Regions from separate parts of the Janibacter sp. CX7 genome, predicted to be linked through region 1. Evidence: riboswitches for the same ligand, from Rfam matches in the RefSeq annotation. Region 1 holds a riboswitch; the other holds the start of a gene.
The links. Region 1 has a riboswitch for cyclic di-AMP ahead of NMQ01_RS15345 (C40 family peptidase). Riboswitches for the same ligand answer to the same signal wherever they lie in the genome.

Region 1 (8,304 bases):
CAGGCCGCACCGTCGTCGGCGATGCCGTGCCGCGTGGCGTCGCGGGCGACGAGCCGGTGCTGCTCGGGCGCGATCCGCTCGCGGGCCACGGCGAGCGCGGCGGGCAGCAGGTCACGGGGGAAGGCGAAGAGCGTGCGGCGCATCGCCAGCTGCTTGACGATGCCGCGGTCGTCGTAGAGCACCGTGTCGACGTCGAAGGGGGTGACCCCGGTGGTGCGGGCGCCGACGGCCAGGTGCACGGTCGCGGCCTCGGTCGCGTGCAGGCAGACCACCGAGCGGGCCGCGCCGACGACGTCGGGTGCGTGGTGGTCGGGGTGCAGTGCGTGCCGTGTCGCCAGGCGGGCGCGGCGCTCGGCGTCGCCGACGGTGCGCATCACGCCCGGCGGCCGACGGCGAGGAAGACCGGGTAGTCGCGGTCCTGCTTGTGCACGTGGCCGGCATCGCCGACGGTCACGTCGACGAAGCCAGCTGACGCGAGCCGGCTCGCGACCTCGGCGCGGTCGAAGCCGTGGTGCCCGCCGAAGTCGTGGTCGTGGAAGCTGCCGTCCTCGCGGTCGAGATCGGCGACGGCCACCCACCCACCGGCGTCGAGCAGCTCGGCGAAGCCGGCGAGGACCCGGTCGAGCTCCCCGACGTGGTGCAGGACGTTGGAGGTGACCACGAGGTCGAAGCGCTCCGTGGGCACCGGCTGGGTCTCGAGGTCGAGGTCCCACACGCGCGTCGGGGACGGCAGCGTGCCGCCGGCCACCTTGTCGGCGAGCACCTGCCGCATCCCCGAGGAGCTGTCGGCAACGGTCACCTCGACCTCCGGCAGGCGCGGCAGCAGCGCCGTGGTCACGAGGGCGGTGCCGGCGCCGTAGTCGAGCAGCCGCAGCCGCGGACGAAGGGGGACCCGCCCCGCGATCGCCGCCGCCACCTCATTCGACTGGCGCACCTTGTCGGGGTCGTCGTCCCAGGTCGCGGCCGTGTCGTCGAAATGCTTCGCGTCCCCGTCGTGCCGGTGGCCGTGCTCGTTGTCCGCTTCGCCCATGGCCCCACCCTGCCAGCAGCCACCGTCAGCCAGCACCTTGCGAAGGGGGCTTCCCGCCCGGCCCGGGTGGGTATATCTTCCGACCATCGGCGCGCCCGTGGGGGAGCGCCTTCGCCGTTTCGTCATGGGGAGAGCAGACGTGCGCACCACCATTGCCAGGACCACCATCGCCGGACTCGTCATGTCGGGAGGCCTCGCGCTGACCTTCGCCACACCGGCGACGGCCGCCGTGCCGAGCACCCTGTGCGACGCGGGCACGACCTTCGCCGTGACGAGCGCCGAGGGCGTCGACGCCGCGCTCGTCAGCTCGGTGCGCGAGGCGCTCACCGCTCGCGGGCTCTCGGCGGCCGACGGCGACGCCGACGTCACGGCCGTCATCGCGCCGGCGTCCGAGGTGACGAAGGGCGGCGACGCGTCCGTCATGGCCGTCGCGCTGATCGCGGGTGAGCCCGACCCGTCCGCGACCGTGGAGGGGCGCGACTGGGCCCGGGCCGCGTGGACCGACGGGGCGACCCCGGTCAACACGCTCCTCGACGCCTCGTGCGGGGCGGTTGCGCCCGACACGGCGGACGACGCCCCGGCCCAGGACAGCGAGACCGACGGCTCCGTCCCCGCCGCTGCCGAGAAGGCCTCGGCGGCGGACGCCCAGCAGGCGGCACCGGTCGTGGCGCCCCAGGCCGCTCCGGCCGCTGCCCCGCAGGTGGCCGCCCCGGCTGCTGCGCCCCAGGCGGCTGCCCCGGCAGCTGCTCCTGCTGCGCCGGCGGCCAAGGTCCCCGCGGCCAAGGCTCCGGCGGCCAAGGTGCCGGCTACCAAGGCTCCGGCGGCCAAGGTGCCGGCGGCCAAGGTGCCGGCTGCCAAGGTCCCCGCCGCAAAGGCCCCCGCCGCCGCGCCGAGCCGGTCATCCGTCACCGTGTCGGCCTCGTCGGCCGCACCCTCCGTCACGACCGCTGACAAGGACTGCCCCGACTTCTCCTCCCAGAGGGAGGCGCAGACCTTCTTCACCCTCCACGGTGGCCCGGCCATGGACCCCCACCGCCTCGACGCCGACAACGACGGCATCGCGTGCGAGACCTACTTCGGCACCGACGGCTCGGACGCGGCGGACCGCACCCAGGCGCGCACGATCAACGCCGGTGTCCCCGACGTCGCCGGACCCAACACCCTGGGCCTCGTCGGTGGTGGCCTGCTGCTCCTCAGCGGCATCGGTGTCGCCGTGCGCGCCCGTCGCGCGGACTGATCCGGCGGCAGCACCCTGAGACGACTCGCCCTGCTGCTGCTCGCGCTCGCCCTCGTCGTCGGGGGTGCCGGGCTCGTCTGGTGGTCGCTCGCGGGAGGGGAGGAGCCCGCGGCGGCGCCGGTCCCCAGCCACACCTTCGCGGTGGCATCGCCGACCCCGGACCCGACCCGCACGGCGACCGTCGCCCCGATCCCGGACGACTCGACCTCGTCCTCCAGCGCCTCGGCCAGCACCTCGACGAGCGCGAGCGAGGGCCTGGTCATGTCGCCCGACCGGATGGGGCCCGAGCGCCTCTACGTGCCCTCGCTCGGGATCTACGCCAGCCTCGACGGGGTGAAGTTCAGCGGCGGGTCCCTCGACATCCCGCGGGAGCCGTGGCGGGTCGGTCGCGACGTGTGGTCCGCCCCGCTCGACGCGGGCGCGGGCACGACCCTGCTCGCGGGGCACGTCGACCTGTCGGGGACGCCGGGCGCTCTCGCGCGGCTCAGTGACGCCCGTCCGGGAGCGCTGGTCCACGTCACCGACGGTGCGGGTCGTCGGTCGACCTTCGTCACGACGAGCCTGCAGAGCTACTCCAAGGTGTCCTTGCCCCGCTCGATCTTCGCGGTCGACGGCCCCCGCCAGCTCGCCCTCGTCACCTGCGGCGGCCCGGTGATGACGATCGACGGGGAGCAGCACTACCGCGACAACGTCGTGCTCACGGCGGTGCCGGCGAGCAGCTGAGCGGCCTTGGCGGGGCCCGTCCGGGCCCCGACTCAGCGCTTCGCGTAGAGCCCCTCGATCGCCTCGGCGCGCTGGGTCTCGATGACGTGGCGCCTGAGCTTCTGCGTCGCGGTCATCTCGCCCGACTCCTCGGTGAAGTCGTCGTCGAGGACGACGAACTTCTTGATCCCCTCGGCCTTGGAGACCAGCTCGTTGGCCTCGTCGACGACGCCCTGCAGCTCGGCCTGCGGGTCGGCGGGGCGCTCCGTCTCCGGGTCGAGCGTGATGAGCGCTGCGACGAAGGGCCGTCCCTCGCCGACGACCATCGCCTGGGAGACGAGCGGGTGGGAGCGCAGCACGTCCTCGAGCGGACCGGGCACGACGTTCTTGCCGCCCGCGGTCACGATGATCTCCTTGGCCCGGCCGGTGATCGTCAGATAGCCCTCGTCGTCGAGCGAGCCGAGGTCACCGGTGGCGAACCAGCCGTCGACGATCGACGACCGCGTCGCCTCGTCGTTGCCCCAGTATTCGTCGGTGACGACGGCGCCGCGGACTTCGATCGCCCCGTCCTCGCCGATGCGCACCTCGTTGCCCGGCAGCGGCCGGCCGACGGTGCCGACACGCTGCTGGCCGGGCCCGTTGACGGTGATCGCCGCGCAGGTCTCGGTCAGGCCGTAGCCCTCGTGGATCGGCACGCCGACGCCGCGGAAGAAGTGGCCGAGGCGCTCGCCGAGCGCCCCGCCGCCGCTGATCTCGTACATCGTCTCCCCGCCGAGGGCCGCGCGGACCTTGGCGTAGAGCAGCCGGTCGAAGACCGCGTGCAGCACCCGCAGCCGCAGCCCGGGGCGGCCCGGGCGCGGGTCGTCGCCCACGGCCCGGCTCCAGTCGATGGCGACCTGCTCCCCCTTCGCGAAGACGGCGGCGGAGACGCGGCGCCCGGCCGCCTTGGCGCGGATGCCGGCGTGCACCTTTTCGAAGACCCGGGGTACGCCGACGACCATGTGCGGACGGAAGGAGCCGAACTTCTCGACGATCGTCGAGAAGTCGGACCAGAAGCCGACCGTGGCGCCGGACTGCGCGGCGATGTAGGCGACGGAGCGGGCGAGCACGTGCGCCATCGGCAGGAACATCAGGATGCGGCGGCCGGGCGCCCCGACCTCGCCGATCGGGTGTGCCAGGCAGCCCGCGACCTCGGCGGCGAGGTGCCGGTGGGTGAGGACGACCCCCTTCGGCCGACCGGTGGTGCCGGAGGTGTAGACGATCCCGGCGAGGCCGTCGAAGGTCACTGCGTCCCGGCGCGCGTGCACCTCATCCTCGGCCACGGTCTGACCGCGCTCGGCGAGGGTGGCGAGGGCGCCGTCGTCGATGACGAGGACCTCGACGTCGAGACCGGTGGCCAGCTGTGCCATCGCCGGCGTCTCGACGAGCAGGACCCGCGCGCCGGAGTCGCGGACGATCCACTCGAGCTGGCTGCGCGACGACGACGGGTAGACGGGGACGGTGCCGGCCCCGGCGTTCCAGATCGCCTCGTCGAGCAGCAGCCACTCATAGCGGGTGTCGGCCATGAGCACCACACGGTCACCGGCGGCGACGCCGCTTGCGACGAGTCCCCGGACCGTCGCAACGAGGCTCTCGAGGTGCTCTCCGGCGGTGATGGTCTGCCAGTCGCCGTCGACGACGTGGCTGAAGGAGGGATGCTGCGGGTCCTCCTGCGCCCGACGCCAGGGACGAAGGGGGAGCAGGTCGCGGTCGGTGAGCTCGAGGGCTTCGCCGGTGGCGTGGGTGGCGGGCACGGATGACCTCCTGGGGCGACTACACGTGTAGAAAGGGCCAGTGTCTCACGCGCCTTCGGCACCCGAGCACGACAAGGCCCCGACCGTAGCGGTCGGGGCCTTGTCGTGCGAGCCGCTCGGAAGCGGCCCGCGGTGGTCGCTCAGAAGCGGCCGTAGGACACGTCGTCGGTCCAGATGTCGCGCTCGGTGACACCGGTGCTCGAGTTGCCCGCGTCGATGATCTTGCCGTCGCCGGCGTAGATCCCGTTGTGGTAGGCGGGGTTGCCGAAGAAGACGATGTCGCCGGGCTGCGGGTCGGAGACCGGGGTGGCCGCCGCCTGCTGCTCGCTCGTCGTGCGCGGCAGGTCCTTGCCGGTCGACTGCTTGTAGACGTACTGGACGAAGCCGGAGCAGTCGAAGCCGGACGGGTCCTCGCCACCCATGACGTAGGGCGAGCCGACGTAGCCGCGGGCGGTGTCGACGATCGACGAGCTCGCGCCCGTGCTCGCCTGCGCGACCTCGACGGTCGAGCCGGTGCTCTCGGTGGAGGCGCTCGGGGCGGACGAGGTCGAGCCGCCGGTCAGGCCCATGGCCGAGCCGGTCTCGGGGCCGACGACGCCGTCGGCCGCCAGGCCCTCGTCGGCCTGCCACTCGGTGACGGCCGCGGTGGTCTCCGGGCCGAAGGCGCCGTCGGCGGTGACGCCGACCTTGTCCTGGATCTGCTCGACGACGCTGCCGCTGTCGCCCTCGCGGACGATGTCGGTGAAGCTGCCGGTCGACGCGCTCGGGGCGCTCGCGGTGCTGGTCGAGGTCTGCTCGACCGGGGTCGTGGGTCCGCCGTTGGCGGAGGCGCTCGTGGCGGTCATCATCGACGCGCCGAGGCCAAGGGCCGTGGCGGCGAGGACGCCCGCGCCGGCCCGGTGGGCGGCGGAGCGGGTGCGGGTCGCCGCGTGACGGGCGGTGTAGGTGCTGCTCATGGTGTGTCTCCTCGAGCCTGCGGAGTTAGCTGTCGGGTTGGGGTGGAGACCACCCCGCCCACGACCCGGCGAGCCGGGTCCGAGGACTTCACCCCAAGGTCGTGACGACCATGAAGACGTGGGTCCTCCGCTCCTACCGGTAAACCAGGGGAACCGTCGCAGTGGTAGGACTCGGCACCTGCGGACGGCGTCCCGGCGATGTGCCGGGACCGGGGTCGACCATAGGTCATATGGTCACGAATTGGTAACGCGGGGTGTCAGAGCCCTTGGCGCACAAGGCAATGAGAGCTGTCGTGACCCCCCCCCAGCCACAGGACGAAGGGGAGGTCCCGACGCGTGGTCGGGACCTCCCCTTCGGGTCGAGCGTCGTGCGCTCGGGTGCGGCTCAGAAGCGCCCGTAGGAGACGGCGCTGGTCCACAGCGAGCGCTTGGTGACGGCGCGCGGGCTGCTGCCGGCGTCGTAGATCATGCCGTTGCCGGCGTAGATCGCGACGTGGTACGCCGGGGCGCCGAAGAAGACGAGGTCACCGGCCTGCGGGGAGGAGACGCGGGTCGCGGCCTGGCGCTGCGCCTCGGCGGTGCGCGGCAGGCTCTTGCCGTGGCGGGCGAAGACGTACTGCGTGAAGCCCGAGCAGTCGAAGCCGGAGGTCGTCGTGCCGCCGTAGCGGTAGGGCACGCCGACGAGGCTGGCGGCGGTCGACAGGAGCGAGGAGCCGGCGACCGTGCGCGTCGTGGTGCGCGAGGTGGTCGTCGTGGTGCGGCTCGAGCTCAGGCCCATCTTGGTGCCGGTGCGGGGGCCGACGATGCCATCGGCGACGAGGCCGTTGCGGCGCTGGTAGCGCTTGACCGCGGACTCCGTCAGGGGCCCGAAGACGCCGTCGGCGCTGGCGCCGGTGCGCCACTGGATCTGCCTGACGACGTAGCCGCGGGCGCCGCGACGGACGAGGCCCGAGAAGCTCGCGGTCGACGTCGCGGACGACGCCGACGAGACGGAGGCGGCGGACGGGGCGCTCACGGTGGCGGGTGCCGCGCTCGCGGCGGGCGCCGTGGCGGCGGCGGTACCGAGGCCGACGGCGGCGACGGCCACCAGGCTGGCGCCGGTGCGCTGGGGGGTCTTCGTGCTCGGGGCGCGGTGGCGCCCGGCGTAGAACATCGACATGGTCTCTCCTCCGCCTGCGGAGTTAGCTGTCGGGTTGGGATGGAGATGAGCATCCCGCCCACCGGTCGTGCGACCGCGTGGACTTCACCCCGAGGCACTGGGGCCGAAAAAATGGGTCCCCCGCTCCTGCCGTGGCGTTCAGGGACCACCCGGCTGGCAGGACTCGGCGACCTGGTGGTGACCCCGCAGTGTGGGGTCGAAAGAAGAGTAGGGCATCGGGACACGGTTTGGTAACGGCCCTGTGGAGATTTTTCTGGACCCGGGCGCGCCTGCCGTGCCGGCGTCGTCGACGGGGCGTAGAGCGGGGCGTGCGACCGGCCGGCCGGGGCCTCAGTCGGTGCCGTGGACGGCCCGGTGCAGCTGGGCCATCTCCTCGTCCATCCGGGCCGCCGTGGCGGCCGCGTCGGTGATCCGCTGGCGCAGGTGGGCGGGCACGTCACCCTCGTACTTGTAGAAGATCTTGTGCTCCGTGCTCGCCCAGAAGTCCATGGCCACGGTGCGGAACTGCACCTCCACCGGCACCTGGACGGGCCCCGACGAGAGGAAGACCGGGATCTCGAGGATGACGTGCAGCGACCGGTAGCCGTTGGGCTTGGGGTTGGCGATGTAGTCCTTGACCACGCGCACGGAGATGTCCGCCTGCTCGGTGAGCGCCGCCATCAGCCGGTAGACGTCGGCGACGAAGGAGCAGATGACGCGCACGCCGGCGATGTCGGTGATGTGCTCGCGCAGCGCCGGGATCTCGAGCGGGACCTCCTGGCGGGCCGCCTTCTCGAGGATCGACTCGGGGCTCTTGACCCGCGTGGAGATGTGCTCGATCGGGTTGTCGAGGTGCAGCTCGGCGAACTCCTCGCGCAGGATCTCCAGCCGCGTGGCCACCTGCTCCATGCCGAAGCGGTAGCCGAGCATCATCCGGGTGAAGTCCTCGCGGATCTGCGCGAACTGGCGCAGGGACGCGTCGGAGAGCTCGGGCAGGCCAGAGGGCTGGGCGGCGCTGGTCACCCGGCCAGCGTAGGCAGGTCCCCTGAGAGGCAGGTGTGCGTCGGTGCGTGGCGCTGGGACGAAGGGGGAGTGGGCCGGGCCGCGTCAGCGCCCACCGCGACGGATACGGTCGGAGCAGGACCACCCGAGGAGCCACGATGAGCGAAGCCCACGCCGAGAGCCTGCGAGAGCTCGTGACGAGGTACCTGAGCGAGCAGACACCGGACAACCTGGCCGCGTTGCGTCACGCAGTCCGGTCGTCGGCCGGCTTCGACCCCGACGTCGACCTGCGCGAGGCCGTCCCGCTGCTCGAGGCCGGCCGACACCGCGAGGCGCTCGACGCGGTCCGGGCCAAGATGCCCGGTGCCGCCCTCAACCCCTCGGCCCACCTCCTGCTCGCCGCAGCCCACGAGGCGCTGGGTGACGACGCCGCTGCCCAGCGCGAA
Region 2 (8,304 bases), 500 kb from region 1:
GCGCGGCCGGAAGTCGGAGCCGAGGTCGTGGACCCGACCGGCGATCGGGTAGGCGTTGGCGTGCGGCACGTGCACCCCGGCGTTGCCGAAGCCCATGCCCGCGAAGGTCGCCGCGAGCGCCATGTCGACGCGCGCCTGCTCCTGCCCGGCGACGGCCCCGCGGAAGGCGCCGGCGAGCAGCCGCATCGCCTTCTCCGCGTAGAGGTCGGAGATCGGGTTGGACCCGCAGTAGGGCACGCGCTGGTCGGCGCTCTTGTGCTCGTAGCTCGTGTAGGGCCGCGCGGTCCACGACTCGAGCGCGTGGCAGAGGATGTCCATGCCCGCCGAGGCGGTGACCCCCGCCGGCTGGGTCGCGGTCAGCTCGGGGTCGACGACGGCGAGCACGGGGCGCAGCCGTTCGTGGCTGATGCCGGTCTTGACCTTGGACGCGAGCACGTCGAGGACGCAGACGGTCGTCGACTCGGCCCCGGTGCCGGTCGTCGTCGGCACGGCGACGAGCGGCAGCACCGGCTGCTCGGGCGCGCGCCCGCCGCCGACCGGTGCGTTGACGTAGTCCATGAGCTCGCCGGGGTTGCTCAGCAGCAGGGACACCGCCTTGGCCGTGTCGATGCTCGACCCACCGCCGACGGCGACGACGACGTCGGGGCGGGGACCCCCCTTCGCCCTCTCGACGGCGGCGGCCAGCGAGGCATCGCTCGGCTCGACGGCGGCCGAGTCGTGCACCTCGGCCGTCAGGCCGGCGGCCCGCAGGGCCTCGGCGACCCGCTCGGGGTGGCCGGTCGCGGCGAGGCCGGGGTCGGTGACGACGAGGACGTGACGGCCGCCGAGCCCGGCGACGTCGTGGCCGATCTCGCGGACGGCGCCGGGGCCGAACTTCAGCCGCGGTGCGGCATAGGTGAAGACGGCCTCGGGCGTGGTGGGCGTGGGCAGGTCGGTCATGTCAGCTCTCCCGGTGGACCTTGTGCGCGGCAGCCTGCGCGCGGGGCTTGACGACCATGAGGTCGACGTTGACGTGGCGCGGCCGGGTGGCCATCCACGTGATGGCGTCGGCGATGTCCTCGGCGACGAGCGGCTCGGCGACGCCCGCGTAGACCTTGTCCGCTCGCTCCTGGTCACCCTTGAAGCGGGTGAGCGAGAAGCCCTCGGTGTGCACCATGCCCGGCGCGATCTCGGTGACGCGCACCGGCTGGTCGACGAGCTCGAGGCGCATCGTCTCGGTCATCGTCGCGAGCGCGTGCTTGGCCGCGGTGTAGCCCGCGCCGCCCTCGTAGGAGGTGCGCCCCGCCGTCGAGCCGACGTTGACGATGATCCCCTCACCCGCGACGAGCGAAGGGAGCAGGGCCTGCACCATGCGCAGGGTGCCGATGACGTTGACCTCGTACATCGCCCGCCAGTCCTCGACGTCACCCGTGGCGACGGGGTCGAGGCCGTAGGCGCCGCCGGCGTTGTTGACGAGCACGTCGAGGCGGTCGCCGACCTCGGCCGCAAGGGCCGCGACGGAGTCCGGGTCCGTGACGTCGCAGGTGACCGCCCGGCCGTCGATCTCGGCCGCGAGCGCGGTGATCGCCTCGGTGCTGCGGGCCGCGCAGACGACCTCGTGGCCGGCGGCAGCCAGGGCCCGCGCGGTGGCCGCGCCGATCCCCCCGCTGGCTCCGGTGACGACGGCGAGGGGGCGGGTCATGAGGACTCCTGTCGTGGTGCGGGGGCGATCCAGGTGGCGGCGGCGCTCGCGAGGACGCGCTCGCCGTCGAGCAGGGCGGTGCCGGTGTGGCGCTTGCGGCCCTCGCGACCGGTCTCCCACGCGATGACGACGAGCTCGCGCCCACGAGGGACGTCGGCGGCCACCGTCGAGGTGAGGGTGCCGAGCAGGAGCGGGCCGTCGGCGAAGCCGACGGCGAAGGCGCCCGGGCAGTCGAGCGCGGCGAGTACGGGAGGCAGCCCCTCGTCGGTGATCGTCACCGGCGCGGCGAGGACGTCCTCGCGGCCGGCGACCGGCGCCGCGAAGACGCGCAGACCCCCTTCGGCCTCCGGCCCGCAGACGTAGCAGCCGGGGTAGGGGTGCCCGCTCGCGTCGAACTCGGCGGCCGCGGCCCTGGCCGCCTCGAGGGAGACCGGTGCGGGGACTGCCAGGCCGGGGGCGGTCGTGCGACGGGCCGTGCCGAGCAGGGTCTCGCCGTCGAGGAGGTGCACCGCGAGGTCGGGGCCGTCGGCGACGGTGCCGTCGACCTCCCACCGCAGTGGACTGCCGAGCGGGGTGGGAGCGCTCAGGCGTACCGTCGCCGCCGTCAGGTCCCCCTCAGCGGGGACGAGGTCGTCGAGTCGTTCGGTGAGCAGACCGCAGACCCAGCCGCCGTTGCCGGTCCCCGGCGGGCCGACGTGCAGCGGGGCAACGGTCGTCGTCTCGGCTGTGGTGTGCACCACCCCAACCTAGCGACGGTGCCCCGGGAGAGGATGAGGGGGATGAGTACGAGCGAGGCCTTCGGCTGGAGGCGCATCGCCGTACCCGCCTTCGGGCCCACCTTCCTGTCCGCCGCCGCGAGCGGAGCCGTCGTCCCGATCGCGGCCCTGCGGGCCGACGAGCTCGGCGCGAGCCTGGGCCTGGCGGCCTTCGTCGTCTCGCTCACGGGCATCGGGCAGCTCGTCGGGGTGCTGCCCGCCGGCGCCCTCGTCGCCCGCATCGGCGAGCGGGCCACCCTCGTGCGCGCCGGCCTGCTCGACATCGTCGCGCTCGCCGTCGCCGGGTGGGCCCCCTCGCTGTGGCTCATGGCGCTCGCCCTGCTCGTCTCCGGGCTGGCCTCCTCGGCCTTCTTCCTCGCCCGGCAGGGCTACATGATCGACGTGCTGCCGCAGTACCTGCTCGCCCGCGGCATGTCCCTGCTCGGCGGTGCGATGCGCGCGGGGCTGCTCCTCGGGCCCGTCGTCGGCTCGGTGGCGATCGCCCCCTTCGGCCTGCAGGGGGCCTACGGGGTGGCCGTCGTCCTCGCCGTCGGCTCCGTGGTCACCGTGCTCACCGCGCCCGACCTCACCGGCGACCACGAGCGCGCCCGGGCCGAGGACCACCACGCGGGGGTCTTCGCCGTCATCCGGCGGCACGCGCGGCTGCTGCTCACGCAGGGCATCGGCGTCACCGTCATCTCGGCCCTGCGGCAGTCGCGTCTGGTGATCCTGCCGCTGTGGGCCGTGCACATCGGCCTCGACGGCGTCGACTCCTCGCAGATCTTCGCCGCGGCCGGCGTCGCCGAGCTGCTCCTCGTCTACCCGGGTGGCTGGGTCATGGACCGGCTCGGCCGGGTCTGGGTCGTCGCGGTGCTGCTGTCGGTGGTCTCCGCCGCCTTCCTCGCCCTGCCCCTCGCGGGGACGAAGGGGGAGCTGCTCGCCGTGGCCCTCGTGATGTCCCTGGGCAACGGTCTGGGGTCCGGCATCGTCATGACGCTCGGGGCGGACGCGGCACCGACCCGCGACCGGGCGCAGTTCCTCGGCGCCTGGCGGCTCATGGGCGAGGTGGGCCACGCCGGCGGATCGCTCGGGCTGAGCGCCGTCACCGCCCTCGTCTCGCTGCCGGCCGCCGCGGTCGTCCTCGGGGTCGCCGGCCTCACCGGGCTGGCGTGGACGAGCGTGTGGGTATCGCGGGCGGACCGCGCTCGCGCGGGCAAGGCATGATGGTGCCGTGAAGGATCTCATCGACACCACGGAGATGTACCTCCGCACGATCTTCGAGCTCGAGGAGGAGGACATCCCTCCCATGCGGGCCCGCATCGCCGAGCGGCTGGGCCACTCCGGCCCGACCGTCTCGCAGACGATCGCGCGCATGGAGCGGGACGGGCTGGTCAGCCTCGGCGACGACCGGCGCCTCGTGCTCTCCGACGAGGGTCGTCTGCTCGCGACCCGGGTGATGCGCAAGCACCGGCTCGCCGAGCGACTGCTCGCCGACGTCATCGGGCTGGAGTGGGAGCACGTCCACGACGAGGCCTGCCGCTGGGAGCACGTCATGAGCGAGCGGGTCGAGCGCAAGATCCTCGCCATGCTGCCCGAGCACCGCGAGTCGCCCTACGGCACGCCGATCCCCGGCCTCGAGGAGCTGCTCGCCGGTGGTGACGAGGCGCCCGCCGACGACTACCTCGAGGGCCTGAGCAGCCTGACCGACATCGTCGACGAGGGCCTGACCGGGACCTTCCGGGTGCGCCGCATCGGCGAGCCCGCGCAGGTCGACCACGAGGCGCTCGAGCTGCTCACCGAGGCGCGGCTGCGCCCCGGCGAGATCGTGCTCGTCACCCCCGAGGAGGACCGGGTGGTCGTCGCCCGCGACGGCGCCGCCAGCGACGCCGTCTCGCTGCCGCGCGACGTCGCCATGCACGTCTTCGTCGAGCCGGCGTCCGCCTCCTGAGCGCAGTCCGTGACCGCGGTGTGACATTTTCGTGATCAGCGGGTACGGTTCCTGAGTCCGCCTCCCCTGGGCGGATCCGTCTCGCGGACGCCTTGTCCTGCCACCGCACCGACGGCTGCTGCACTTCACCGCATGGCAGGAGCGGGGGACCCACTCATGGGGCATCGCGGATGCTCCTCGGGGTGAAGTCCCACGGCACGCGGACCGCTAGGTCGGTCCGGAGCCGCGGGACCGGGCCGCACCTCTCGCCCGAACCCGACAGCTGACCTCGCAGGCGGGACAGAGGTATTCATCGTGTCTCACTCCGTCGGGCGCCACCGCGCTCCTGAGCGTTACAACCCCCTCGCCGAGATCGGCACCGTCATCAGCCAGACCGGCACCCCGCTGGCCAAGGGCTCGGCCGTCCTCGCCGCCTCCGGTGGCCTCGTCGCCGCGATCGCCATCCCCGCCCAGGCCGCCCCCGCCGTCGAGCAGGCCGACGCCACGCCCGCGGCCGCCGCCGCGCCGGCCGCCCCGGCTGCCGCCGCCGTCACGGCCCCGAGCACGACCGCCACGGCCAAGGCCACGAGCGCCGACTTCGGTCAGATCGAGGTCGAGCCCGTCGCCAAGCCGACCGGCCCGACCCCCTACCAGCTGCGCATGCGCGCCGAGCGCGAGCAGGCCCGCCAGGAGGCCGCCGCCGAGCGTCAGCGCGAGCAGGAGCAGGCCGCCGAGGCCCGCCGCGCCGAGCAGGCCCGTGAGGCCCAGGAGGAGCAGCGCTCGGAGGAGGCCGCCGCCAGCCGCTCGCAGGAGCGTCAGGCCCCCGCGACCACGCCGGCCCCGGCCAGCACCCCCGAGCCGACGCAGGCTCCCTCCGCGCCGGCCCCGACCTCCGGTGGCGTCATCGCGATCGCCAAGCAGTACATCGGCACCCCCTACGTCTACGGCGGCTCGACCCCCGCGGGCTTCGACTGCTCCGGCTTCACGCAGTACGTCTTCGCCAAGGCCGGCAAGTCCATCCCGCGCGTGACCACCGCCCAGCAGGCCGCCGCCACCCCGGTGTCCAACCCGCAGCCCGGCGACCTGGTCTTCTTCGGCTCCCCGTCGTGGCACGTCGGCATCTACGTCGGCGACGGCATGATGATCGACTCGCCGCGCACCGGCTCGTCGATCTCGATCCGTCCGATCTTCGACGGCGTCTCCGGCTACGGCCGGGTCTGAGCGCCGACCCGACAGGGGGCGAAGGGAGCAGCCGCTCCCTTCGCCCCCTGCGTCATGTCGTCAGGACTGCTCGCGCTGCCGGTCCTGCTCCTGCATCCGTCGGTAGGCGGCGCCGAGCTCGTCGTGGTGGAGCAGGTCGTCCTCGGTGACGCCGGTGCGATAGCCGGCGCGGCCGAGCATGTGCGCGGTGACGGGCGCGGTGAGGGCCTGGGCGCCGAGGACGATGAGCAGCGTGGCGACCGAGGCCCAGGTGCGCACCGTGAGCGCCAGGCCGAGCAGGATGAGCAGCAGACCCAGGGTCTGTGGCTTGGTGGCGGCGTGCATGCGGGCGAAGAGGTCGGGCAGGCGCACCAAGCCGATCGCGCCGACGAGGGCCAGCGTGGCACCGAGGAGCAGGCTGATCGCCCCGGCGAGGTCGAGGATCTGTGCCCAGCTCACGAGGCATCGTCCTTGCGGGCCATGAAGCGGGCGACCGAGACCGACCCGACGAATCCGGTGAGGCTGAAGACGACGAGGATCGGCAGCGTCCCGGCGTCACCGCTGCGCACGATCTGCGTCGCCATGATGCCGATGACGATGACGATGACCACGTCGAGGCTCAGGGCGCGGTCGAGGTTGGTCGGACCCCGCGCGATGCGCACGAGGACCAGGCCGGCGGCGGCGAAGAGTAGCCCGAGTCCGATCGACAGGATGATGCTCATGCGACCTCCTGCGTGCAGATCGAGATCTCCTCGGGGGTGCCGATGGCCCGCACGACCCGGGTCTCGACGGCCAGGACGTCTCGTCGCAGCTCCTCCATGCCCTCCGGCGTGGTGACGTGGAAGCCATGGACGTAGAGGACGTTGGCGCCGCGTCGGGCCTCGACGACGATCGACCCGGGCACGAGGGAGACGAGCGCGGAGACGATCGTCATGTAGAACTCCGAGTGCGTGCGCATCCGGACCTCGACGATCGAGCCACCCTGGCTGGGGCGGCGGCTCAGGGTGGCGCCGGCGATCTGGACCGCGGCGCTCACGAGGTCGACGAGGAAGCGCCCGATGAGCAGCAGGAGGCGCCACGGGTGGATCCGGCCGAAGTACTGGATCGAGGGCAGCGGGAAGATCTGCGTGACGACCGCGCCGATGATCAGGCCGTTGATGATGTTGCCCAGGGTGATGCGGTCCCAGAGCAGGACCCACACGACGGCCAGGCCGATGATCGCCCGGGGCTGGAAGCCGCCGCGCCGACGGGTCGCCGGGGTCGTGTCGATGGCGGTGTCGCTCACGGCGCCTCCTCGGGCAGGACGGCGCGGACGTAGGCATCGCTGGAGAGCATCTGCCGGGCCGCCGCGTCGGTGTAGGTGAAGAGCGGGCCGGCGAAGAGCGAGAGGCCCAGGCTGAAGGCGACGACCGCGGCGGCCGCGCCCAGCATGAGCGGCGGCATCGGCCGCTCGACCTGGGTCACCGCCGGCGGCGGGGCGATCGGGGTCGAGGGGCGCTGGGCCGCGACGGCGGCGCCGATGGCGTCGCTCAGCCGCCCGAAGCTCGGGGTGAGCGTCGGCATCTCGAAGGTCTGGTCCTGGCCCTCGACCGCGCGCGGCCGCCAGAAGGCGGCGCTCCACGTCTTGGCCACGGCGTAGAGGGTGAGCAGCGAGGTGACGACCGAGCCGACGACGAGCGTCCAAGCGATGATGCTGCCGTCCTGGGTGCCGGCCTGCAGCAGGCCGACCTTGCCGACGAAGCCGGAGAAGGGCGGGATGCCGGCGAGGTTCATCGCCGGGACGAAGAAGAGGGCGGCGAGCACCGGGGTGCTCGCGGCGAGCCCGCCGAGGCGGTCGATGACCGTCGAGCCGCCCACCCGCTCGATGAGGCCGGAGATGAGGAAGAGCGCGGTCTGCACGGTGATGTGGTGGGCGATGTAGAAGATCGCCGCCGACACCCCGGACTCGCTCGCCAGCCCGATGCCGAAGAGCATGTAGCCGATGTGGCTGACGAGGGTGAAGGAGAGCATCCGCTTGATCCCCGGCTGGGCGACTGCCCCGAGGATGCCGATGATCATCGTCAGCAGGCCGGCCCCCATGATCAGGTGGTGCAGCGGTGACTCGGGGAAGAGCAGGAACTGGGTGCGCACGATCGCGTAGACGCCGACCTTGGTGAGCAGTCCGGCGAAGACGGCCGACACGGGCACCGGCGCCGACGGGTAGGAGTCGGGCAGCCAGGCCGACATCGGGAAGACGGCTGCCTTGATGCCGAAGACGGTGAGGAGCATCAGCTGCAGCGCCAGCGAGACCGTCGGGTCGATCTCGGGCAGTCGAAGGGAGAGCTGCGCCAGGTTGACCGTGCCGGTCGCGGCGTAGACCCCGGCGATCGCCGACAGGAAGAGGAAGGAGGAGACCATCGAGACGATGACGTAGGTCGTGCCCGCCCGGATCCGGGTGCCGCTGCCGCCGAGGGTCAGCAGGACGAAGCTCGCGAAGAGCAGCATCTCGAAGCTGACGAAGAGGTTGAACAGGTCGCCGGCGAGGAAGGCATTGGACACGCCGGCCGAGAGCACGAGATAGGTCGGGAAGTAGATCGCGAGCGGCGAGTCCTCGTCGCCGTCGGCGACGCCCTGCCCGATGGCGAAGACGAGCACGACGAGGATGACGAAGGAGCTGATGAGCAGCATCAGGGCCGAGAGCCGATCGGCGACGAGCGCGATGCCCAAGGGCTCGGACCACGCCCCGAGCCACAGCGCGATGG

Region 2: it holds a riboswitch for cyclic di-AMP, as region 1 does, so the genes downstream of both, NMQ01_RS01945 (C40 family peptidase) here and NMQ01_RS15345 (C40 family peptidase) in region 1, are expected to answer to the same signal.

The regions. Positions count from the first base shown of each region.
Region 1 covers NZ_CP101464.1:3,105,551-3,113,854, reverse strand. The annotation lists gene NMQ01_RS15370 (winged helix DNA-binding domain-containing protein) at 1-374, opposite strand, end outside; gene NMQ01_RS15365 (class I SAM-dependent methyltransferase) at 374-1,030, opposite strand; gene NMQ01_RS15360 (excalibur calcium-binding domain-containing protein) at 1,170-2,267, shown strand; gene NMQ01_RS15355 (class F sortase) at 2,409-2,990, shown strand; gene NMQ01_RS15350 (long-chain fatty acid--CoA ligase) at 3,023-4,762, opposite strand; gene NMQ01_RS15345 (C40 family peptidase) at 4,903-5,718, opposite strand; cyclic di-AMP (ydaO/yuaA leader) riboswitch at 5,719-5,905, opposite strand; gene NMQ01_RS15925 (NlpC/P60 family protein) at 6,104-6,877, opposite strand; cyclic di-AMP (ydaO/yuaA leader) riboswitch at 6,874-7,056, opposite strand; gene NMQ01_RS15330 (GTP pyrophosphokinase family protein) at 7,208-7,879, opposite strand; gene NMQ01_RS15325 (DUF4919 domain-containing protein) at 8,017-8,304, shown strand, end outside.
Region 2 covers NZ_CP101464.1:377,528-385,831, forward strand. The annotation lists gene NMQ01_RS01920 (hydroxyacid-oxoacid transhydrogenase) at 1-939, opposite strand, end outside; gene NMQ01_RS01925 (SDR family NAD(P)-dependent oxidoreductase) at 941-1,681, opposite strand; gene NMQ01_RS01930 (hypothetical protein) at 1,678-2,418, opposite strand; gene NMQ01_RS01935 (MFS transporter) at 2,461-3,660, shown strand; gene NMQ01_RS01940 (metal-dependent transcriptional regulator) at 3,668-4,384, shown strand; cyclic di-AMP (ydaO/yuaA leader) riboswitch at 4,501-4,676, shown strand; gene NMQ01_RS01945 (C40 family peptidase) at 4,679-5,584, shown strand; gene mnhG (monovalent cation/H(+) antiporter subunit G) at 5,645-6,022, opposite strand; gene NMQ01_RS01955 (monovalent cation/H+ antiporter complex subunit F) at 6,019-6,285, opposite strand; gene NMQ01_RS01960 (Na+/H+ antiporter subunit E) at 6,282-6,848, opposite strand; gene NMQ01_RS01965 (Na+/H+ antiporter subunit D) at 6,845-8,304, opposite strand, start outside.